Linked DNA regions of Rubinisphaera italica. The protein of the gene in region 3 interacts with the protein of the main gene of each other region in a pairwise test. Links are inferred from orthologs where the notes say so. Each region holds a gene or a part of one and is shown on either strand. Other genes may lie near its edges.

The links.
Region 1: the proteins of dnaB (region 3) and dnaA interact in binary tests that used the Escherichia coli proteins (3 or more experiments, as listed by UniProt). The link is inferred for Rubinisphaera italica from one-to-one orthologs.
Region 2: the proteins of dnaB (region 3) and Pan54_RS13575 interact in binary tests that used the Escherichia coli proteins (3 or more experiments, as listed by UniProt). The link is inferred for Rubinisphaera italica from one-to-one orthologs.

What each region holds. Positions count from the first base shown.
Region 1 is NZ_SJPG01000001.1:3,762,327-3,765,319, forward strand. What follows is about bases 9-2,840. They hold dnaA (chromosomal replication initiator protein DnaA), read right to left. Parts: upstream 2,269-2,840; coding sequence 748-2,268; downstream 9-747. Other genes in these bases: Pan54_RS14065 (flavin reductase family protein), read left to right, coding at 74-652. In the rest of the region: Pan54_RS14075 (GNAT family N-acetyltransferase), read right to left, coding at 2,866-2,993. UniProt on the Escherichia coli protein: Plays an essential in the initiation and regulation of chromosomal replication. Binds in an ATP-dependent fashion to the origin of replication (oriC) to initiate formation of the DNA replication initiation complex once per cell cycle.
Region 2 is NZ_SJPG01000001.1:3,644,617-3,647,680, forward strand. The notes cover bases 111-3,013. They hold Pan54_RS13575 (ATP-dependent helicase), read left to right. Parts: upstream 111-526; coding sequence 527-2,500; downstream 2,501-3,013. Other genes in these bases: Pan54_RS13570 (serine/threonine protein kinase), read left to right, coding at 111-433; Pan54_RS13580 (DUF167 domain-containing protein), read left to right, coding at 2,503-2,778; Pan54_RS13585 (TatD family hydrolase), read left to right, coding at 2,877-3,013. Also shown: more of Pan54_RS13570, read left to right, coding at 1-110; more of Pan54_RS13585, read left to right, coding at 3,014-3,064. UniProt on the Escherichia coli protein: Rep helicase is a single-stranded (ss)DNA-dependent ATPase involved in DNA replication; it can initiate unwinding at a nick in the DNA. It binds to ssDNA and acts in a progressive fashion along the DNA in the 3' to 5' direction.
Region 3 is NZ_SJPG01000001.1:1,308,031-1,311,156, forward strand. Bases 77-3,041 are described here. They hold dnaB (replicative DNA helicase), read right to left. Parts: upstream 2,273-3,041; coding sequence 881-2,272; downstream 77-880. Other genes in these bases: Pan54_RS05020 (SDR family NAD(P)-dependent oxidoreductase), read right to left, coding at 77-736; rplI (50S ribosomal protein L9), read right to left, coding at 2,404-2,913. Also shown: more of Pan54_RS05020, read right to left, coding at 1-76; Pan54_RS05035 (single-stranded DNA-binding protein), read right to left, coding at 3,089-3,126. UniProt on the Escherichia coli protein: The main replicative DNA helicase, it participates in initiation and elongation during chromosome replication. Travels ahead of the DNA replisome, separating dsDNA into templates for DNA synthesis.

The DNA.
Region 1 (2,993 bases), 2.5 Mb from region 3 along the record:
GATTACAATTGATAAGATTTTTCCCGAACGGCATATTCAATAAATAGAGTGCCTCTTAACAGGTTTGGACTGTATGAATTCTGACGATAATCCAATTTCAAATGACCCCTTCGCATTGATCGATCCTCAACTCTGGTTGATTACATCGGCCTCCCAGAATCGCCGTAGTGGTCTAATTGCAACGTTTGTGACAAAAGCATCGATCGTGCCGGATTGTCCGCGGTTTGTCATCGGACTGGCTCGACAGCATGAAACCTGTCGGCTTTTGGAAGAATCAGGCACCTGTGTACTGCATCTCTTCAGTCAGGAGAAATGCGAATGGGTAGAGAAGTTTGGAGTTCCGTCTGGCGCGAAAATTGATAAATTCGCACAGATTGATATTCAAACGCTTAAAACAGGAGCCCCTGTTCTTTCAGACGCAATCTGTGCATTCGATTGTCAGGTCGAACGGAATTGGGAAACAGGAGACCGAATTCTGTTCCTATTGCAAGTGGTCGAATCAAAAATGCTCAATCCGGGAACCCCACTCCGTTTCACTGAAATGTGGAATACAGCCTCGACGGAACTCTGCCAGAAGTTGTCGTTTTTGTTAGTAAGAGATCAGCAAATCGACAGGCAGGCCATTATGAAATGGCGGGAAGCATCTGAATAGAAAATCGATCTGTATGAAAGGAACCACGGATGGACACGGATAAGCACGGATTTTCAAGATCTGCGTTTATCCGCGTCCATCCGTGGTTCAAAATTCTATCCAACCTGCAATTGTTCTTCGAGAGTTGAAACAATCTCTTGAGCAGACCATTTGCGGGTTGAAATCTGGATCGATTCATTTCGTTCGAGCATCTGCTTCATTCGCTTTTCAGCCGACATGACCGTGCTGTGATTGCGACCGCCATACTGTTTACCGATTTCATGATAAGCAGCCTGCGTCCATTGACGAGACAGATACATGGCCAGCATCCGCGGCTGAGAAAGATTGCGGGATCGTTTGGCAGAAATCAAATCTTCCGGCTGGACCCCAAACAAATTACAGACGGCATGTTGAATATCAGATGTCCGTACAATCTTCAGACAGTCCCGCTCGAGGTCGCGTAAAATCTCGCGGGCGGCGGTAATGCCGACCATTCGTTTAGTCATGTGATGATAAGTCTGCAGGCAATTGATCGCTCCGATCAGTTCACGCACATTGCGTGAAAACTTTGTCGCGACAAAATCGATTGCATCATCTGTGACAGGCAGAGAAAGTTTATCGGTATGACGCCTGACAATCTCACGACGAGTTTCCAGATCGGGAGATTCCAATCGTGTGACCAGTCCTGAAAGGAATCGGGTACTCAGTTCAGGCCGCAGGTGAGTCAGCATTCGAGGATGTCGATCTGCTGCCAGTACGACCTGACGACCGTAGGAAATCAGTTCCTGGATCGTATGACAGAACTCTTCCTGAAAACCTTTCTTGGCATCCAGAAAATCGATGTCATCAACAATCAACACATCGACTGCTCGAAACTTTTTTCGGAAAGCCGGTAGCGATTTTTCATAAAGAGCTTTCGTGTAATAGTTCCCGAATGCTTCTGCGGTCAGGGACATCACTTGCCAATCGGGATAGTTTTGTCGGACTTCCCGATGTATCCCTTCGAGCAAATGCGTCTTCCCGATTCCAACCCCTCCGTAATAGTAGAGCGGATTGTATTGCTCGCCGGGATGTTCGGCGACAATTTTAGCCATGGCATGTGGGACATGATTTCCCGGGCCGGTCACGAAATCGTTCAGACTTGCAAATCGACGCCGGCGGGGAGCCAGTCGGCCGCGAATCTTTTGATTCTTTTTCATCGCAGGCAGAGTAGCCGCAGTTGTGACTGACGAACCATCCTTCGATTCTTCATTCGCAGAATGAGGTAGTGTCGTTACCACGGACTTCACTTCCGATGAAGATGAAACTTGAGACTGAAACGCACTCAACTGTTCTGCCGCTGCCGCATCGACTTCAAAGCGAACCTGCGCAGCAAGCCCCAGACATTCTCGGGCGATTTGAGTTGCAGGTTGCTGAAATTCTTTCGACATCCATTTAGTGAGAAAAGGACTGGCGACTCCCACCACTAACACGTCACCATGAATGGTAACCGTGCTGCGGTTTTGAAACCACTTCTGATAGCGTGATTCTCCAATGAGTTGTCGCAAACTCTGCTGAAATTTTTCAGCATATGGGCGATCTGTAGAAATCGATTGGGTCGAACCTTCATTGCTCGAATGACTCCATTCGGGTGGCATCTTGCGTCCCCAGCTAGCCGTTGGTTTTCCTGATCATCATCCCAAAGAATATCAATTGCGAAGATATTCGTTCTACCTGCTGGGGAGATCAGATCTTTAAGGGAGCACTGTGATTAAATCACATCCTTGTACAGCGAGTTATCCTGATAGACTCGTTCGATAAGTCTATTTCCCAGGATTTGATTCCCAACACGCAAAACATTCCCCGCCAGATTTCGCCGTAATGGCGAACTGGGCGAGTTCATTCGGTTGGTTATCAGAGAGTTATAACGGGTTATTAAATTGACAGAAAGGGTTGGTCAGCCCAAAAATTCGAGCTCGTCCCAAATACATACAACACATGGTAAATACTGAGAGTTTCTCAAAGTTATTTTATTCGAGAGGTCTCATTCAGTTGGTTGAATGGACTCAGGTTTTACTCACTCAGCGGCGTCGATCGTATCGATCTGAAACGGTGTGTCAAACGTAAAAATCTGATAAAGATTTCGCGAAGCTTAAACTTTTTTTCGGTTCTCCCAAAGGTCTTGAACTGCATGAGATTGCAGCATCACCGGTCGCAGAAGTAGACCTCAAAGTATTGTCCAAAACGTGCTGATTTCAATCTCCGTGTTTCTTCAGTGGGCGAAATAGAATCCGTTGTTCCGAAATCTGAACGAACCCCAACGATGCGTAAAGTCTTACTGCTGGATGATTTCGGGCATCTACCCCTAGAAAAACCGATTTCT
Region 2 (3,064 bases), 2.3 Mb from region 3 along the record:
CTGCCCGAAAAATATCCTGACGACAACCACTGGCCGGATTAAACTGATCGACTTCGGTTTAGCGGTCCCGAATACGCCTCCATTCCAGGCACCGGGCAACCGAACGGGAACAGCCGACTACATGGCTCCTGAACTTGTTCGACGGCAACGAACCGATCAGCGAATCGATGTCTATTCCTATGCGGTGACCTGCTATCAGATTTTCTCGAATCAACTGCCATACGCTCAGGGACGAAACTTGCAGACCATCGTTAAGAATATGAATCAGCCCCCAAAAAATATCCGGGAAACCTCACCCGGAATCCCGGAACCTGTGGCACAGGTCATTGAACGCGGGCTCGAAAAAAATCCCGACGAACGCTGGCAATCCGTGCGCGAAATGACAATCGCCTTCCGCAACCTCGTCCGCAAACGCCCCGCAACACCAAAGTGAAATGGTCGAGGGTCTATGGTCCTGAGTCCAGGAAGTAGGTTGACCCTATAACTTTTCACCCCTTGCCCCTTGACCAAAAGCCCTGGCCCCAAAATGACTCCTCGTGAATTGACAGCTTCGTTGAATCCCTCGCAACGGGATGCGGCAACGACGGTTGAAGGGCCTCTCCTGGTTCTGGCTGGAGCCGGGACTGGGAAGACACGTGTGATCACAACCCGCATGGCTCTTTTAATTAACCGCGGAACGGCAGCCGATCGCATCCTTTCAGTCACTTTCACCAACAAAGCCGCCAAGGAAATGGCTGAACGTATCCGGGAATTGATTGGTCGCCGCAAAGTGAAACCGTTAATCTCCACATTTCACTCTTTGTGTGTGAAAATACTCCGGGACGAAATTGAAGTCCTCGGCTATCGAAAAAACTTCACCATCATTGATCGGGGCGATCAGGAATCGCTCGCGCGTGAAGTGTTACGAAGTATCCGAGTTCAGGAATCGACTCTCAAGCCGGGAGATCTGCTCGCGATTCTCAGCCGTTGGAAAACGAATGGCGTTCAACCGGAATCAGCAGGTGACCACGCCCTCGATGACCGGGAATTCCTCGCCTCGATGGCTTATCGAAAATATTGTGATCGACTCCGAGCTCGCAATAGTGTCGACTTTGATGATCTACTCCTGTTGACAGACCAACTCTTCGCCAAGCATCCCGATGCCCTGAAACGTCAGCAGGATAAATTTGATTATGTCCAGATCGATGAATATCAGGACACAAATCAGCTACAGTTTCGTTTGATTCAAGCTTTAGTTCGATCTCACAATAATTTGTGCGTGGTCGGAGATGACGATCAATCAATTTATGCGTGGCGAGGAGCAGAGGTCAAACATATCCTCTCGTTTCAATCGCACTTCCCGACTGCCAAAATCGTTCGACTCGAAGACAACTATCGTTGTACGGATGAAATTCTGAATGTTGCCAACCGCCTGGTCAGCTTCAATCGTGAACGTCATCACAAGGTGTTGCGATCCACTAAGAAAGCAGTCGAGCCAGTTCGCTACGAAAAGTTTTCCGATGAAGTGACCGAAGCCGAGCGAATCGGTTTGGAAATCAGCTACATGATAGCCAAGAAAAATCGGCAACCTTCTGATTTTGCAATCCTATTCCGAACAAACGAGCAACCCCGAGCTTTTGAATCCGAATTGCGACGACGACAAATCCCTTATGTGATTTTGGGGAGCCAATCCTTTTTTGATCGCAAAGAAATCCGGGATTTGATGGCCTATATGCGGATCATCTCTCAGCCTCGCGATGAATCCGCATTGCTGCGCATCATCAACACCCCTGCCCGTAGCATCGGCACGACGACGATTGAAAAAATCATGAAACGTTCGATCATCGAAGGCTCTCCCTTCTTTGAAGCGACACGTAATGCAATCGCATCCGGGGAACTTTCAGAACGAGCCGGTCAATCAGTATTGAGGTTTGAAGAACAACTCAAAACCTGGCGGGCAATGTTTGCCACGACCAATCAATCTCTCGGACAAAGTCTACGCAAGTTGATTGAGTCACTGAAATACAAATCCGAAGTGGAGCGTTCCTACAAAGAACCAGCTCAGGTGCAGACGCGTCTCGAGTCGATCGAACAATTGGCCGATTCTGTAGACGACTACACACGACGCGTCGCTAATCCGCGTCTGCAGAGTTTTCTGGATGAAATCGCCCTGAACGACCGTGATGAATTTGGCACTGACAAGAAAAAAGAACTCGATCAGAATGCGGTTAAACTCCTGACGATTCACAGCGCTAAAGGTCTCGAATTCCCTCGAGTGTATCTCGTCGGCATGGAAGAAGGTCTCTTGCCCCACAAACGTTCGGTGGAAGGGACCCGTCAGGATATTGAAGAAGAACGTCGTCTGGCCTATGTCGGCGTGACTCGCGCTCAAGAATCCCTCACGCTTACATTTGCGGAAACTCGTAGAAAATGGGGCAAACCCCGCAAGACAGTCCCTTCGCGATTTTTATTCGAAATGCGGAGCGACAAACAAAACGAAGAAGCCGTCGAGGCTGAATAAATATGGGAAGACTTCATCTGAAAGTTGTGCCATCCTCTTCCCGCGACCAAATTGTCGGCTGGCTTGGAGAAGCACTGAAAATCAAAGTGAAAGCTCCACCCGAAAAAGGTAAGGCCAATGCATCCGTGATTGAGTTAATAGCCACCAAACTGAACATTCCTCGCGAATCCATGTCCCTGATTAGTGGCGAGACGTCCCCTGTCAAAGTGATTGAAATACAGGGAGTTGATAATCCTCAACTGAAGCAGCGGGTTGAAGATGCTTTGAATTCGATCTGATATACTGATCGACAAGCACATGCTCATGATACCACAATTCGGATACGTTAGAATTATTATCATTTCATCTGAAACTTTCAAAAATACATTGATCTCACATGGCTAATCTTCCCCCACTATTCGACACTCATGCTCATTTGGACGAACCTTCGCTGGCTGCTGAAACGGAACAGTTGCTTACTGCGTGTCAGGAAAACGGCTTGGTTGGTGTGCTTACGATTGGAACCACAGTGGAGAGTAGTCGTGGTTCGATTGTGTTAGCAGAAAACCATGAACGTATTTGTGC
Region 3 (3,126 bases):
CCGTGAGATAACTTGCTTCATCTGAAGCAAGAAACCGGATCAGGTTGGCGATATCTTCCGGTGTTCCCCAGCGTTTCAATGGTGTTTCCTGCATGACTCTTTGCTGCCAGGCATCGCCTACATTTTCACCCCAAGCCGTTCGAATCCAACCGGGAGCGACGCAATTCACACGAACATGCGGTGCCAGTGAGACAGCCAGCGAACGGGAAAATCCCATAATCGCATTCTTGGCAGCCGCGAATAATTCTCCGCTATCTCCTTCCATACCACGCTCGGCTTGATCCCAACCAATATTGAGGATGACACCACTTTGCTGAGCATAAAAGCGGGTTCCAACCGCTTTCGAGAGAGCAATCGTGCCGCGAACATCGATTTCAAAGAGCTTTTCGAGTTTCTTCAGATAAGGCCACTCGGGTGCTTCCCCAGTCAATAAATCGACGCCGGCATTGTTGACCCAGATATCGAGTGTTTGATGGAGATCAAATGCTCCATTAACCAGTTGAGCATACTGCACGGCATCACTGAGATCTGCCTGGATGATATGAACAACTCGCCCCAATTCACGAACTTGGGAAGCCGTCTTTTCAATTCCGATTCGATTACAGTTGTAGTGCAAAATCAAATCTGCACCACCACGGGCCAGTTCCAGTGCAATGGCCTGTCCGATTCCGGAAGATGCACCTGTCACGACAGCGCATCGATCATACAAACTGGCAAACGGCTTATTGGAAGTCATCGCTGATAAGTTCACTCTATTGGGAAGTCGTCATTATAAGAAACTGTAGGTTAGGCACAGCCTGATCGACTAATGAATTACGAAAAGCACGACAACGGAGTGCGAAGTAGTTATTTGACGGCTAAAACAAACCCCTGAAAGGGACTAGAAGCCGTCGTCGACCCAGCCGCCTTCGGGGGCGCTGAGAGGGCTGTAGTCGACAAAGCGGAGTTGCTGTTTGATCCAAGTCAGGTGTGCATCTCCGATCGGACCACTTCGGTTTTTGGCGACAATCACGAAGGCTTCACCGGGGCGATCTTCGGGATCGTAGGCTTCCGGACGGTGCAGAAACATCACAACGTCGGCATCCTGTTCGATCGCTCCAGATTCTCGCAGGTCCGCAAGTCGAGGTCGTTTATCTTCGCGTTGTTCAACTCCTCGGTTCAACTGGGCCAGGGCAACGACGGGAATGTCCAAATCCTTGGCCAGGAATTTCAGACGTCTTGTGATCGAGGCAATCTGCTGTTCACGAGGCTGGTTCTTGTCTTCGGCTTCAATCAACTGGAGGTAATCGATAATCACAATGCCGATATCGTATTGTCGTTTCATGCGTCTCGAAACTGCTGCGATTTGCGACATTGTGCGACCGGGCTGATCATCGACAAAAATCGGATACTGACTCAATTCGGTTGAGCCTTCGAGAAGGGCATGATGATCCATTTCATCCAGATCCCCCTGTCGAACTTTGTGGCCATCGACTTTCGAATGGATACACAGCAGACGTTCGGCCAATTCTGCTTTCGACTGTTCCAGACTAAACAGTAACACTCCACTTTTTGCCAGTCCCGCAACCGCCAGGGTGGAGTTACAGACAAAAGCTGTTTTTCCCATACTCGGGCGAGCGGCCAAAATGATGAGTTCGGATTTCTGATAGCCACTCGTCAGTTCATTAAGTCCCACAAAGCCACTGTTGAGGCCACTAACCGTTCCTTCTTGGTCCCGGCGACTGTTAATTCGATCCCAGGTTTCCATCAGGATCGATTTCATATCACTTCGTGTCAGCGATTCCTGCTGCTCGGCCAGCTGAAAGATCTTCTGTTCAGAGCGTGACAAGATATCGTTGATGTCATCGGAAGAATGGTGGGCCTCTTTCAGAATCTCGTTACAGGTATAGATGAGCTGACGCTGCAGCCATTTTTCCCGTACTATCTTCGCATAATACTCAGCATGGGCGGCATGAGGTACCGTTTCCATGATGTCCAGGATCTTGGGCACGCCTCCCGCTTTTTCCAATGAACCCAGCTTTTCGAGTTCATTAGCCAGTGTGACGGCATCGATCCCTCGATCGCCACGTTCAAACATGTCAGCAATCGTCGAAAAAATGCGACGGTTCTGATCATCATAAAACTGATCAGCATTCAAGATGCCCAGAACTTGATCGACCGTGTCATTCACGAGCATCAAACAGCCCAGCACACTGTTTTCCGCATCGAGGTTCATTGGCGGACGTTTACTGAGTAAGCCCTCCGCAGCAGCACTTTTCATATCGGTCGACATGTTCACTCCATTTTACTGACTATCACAGTAGACGCAAAAACAGGATGCCGAACTCGACATCCTGTTTGATTCGCCCTGGTCGGCACCCTTCAAGTCAAACACATACTCAGTGAGCTGTTTGACTGATGGGATTACTTCGAGCCACTAATGGGCACAACCCAGACTTTGACATCCGAAGAGACCTCAGAGTGCAACTGCAGCTTCACGGTGTACATTCCGAGTTCTTTGAGCGGTCCATCGAGACGGATATGTTCCGGCTCGACTTTGTAACCAGCTTTGATCAGAGACTTACTGATGTCTGCAGCCAGAATTGAGCCATACAAATGACCTTCGTCGTTCGCATTGGCTTCGATGGTGACCGAGTATTTCGAAACATTCTCGGACAATTTCTTGGCAGCGCCTTTGCGTTGCTTCTCAAGTTCTCCAAGTTTGACACGGTGCTCTTCGACAGCCTTCTTATTTTCCTCGGTGGCGATAGTCGCCAATCCCTGAGGAAGCAGATAGTTTCGAGCATAGCCCGGCTTTACGCGAACGATATCACCTTGTTTCCCTAATGTGGAAACATTTTCAGCGAGCATCAATTCAACTGCACCACTGGTGCGAGGTGAATAAACTGGCCGACGTTTGACTTGACGCACCATAATAATACCTTGAACATCGAATTTGAAAAGTATTGCTCTTACGAGCTTTATTGATCAGGTTGTCAATCCGAAATAAACACTCCGTTGTCGTGCTTCCCTGAATAGACAACACCATTGACTCTAGCTAATTTTGTTTCAAATATCCTGTTTTTATTCCAGTGACAGGAACGCTTCCCTAAAAAGGAACATCATCATCTTCGGGGCCACTGTCGT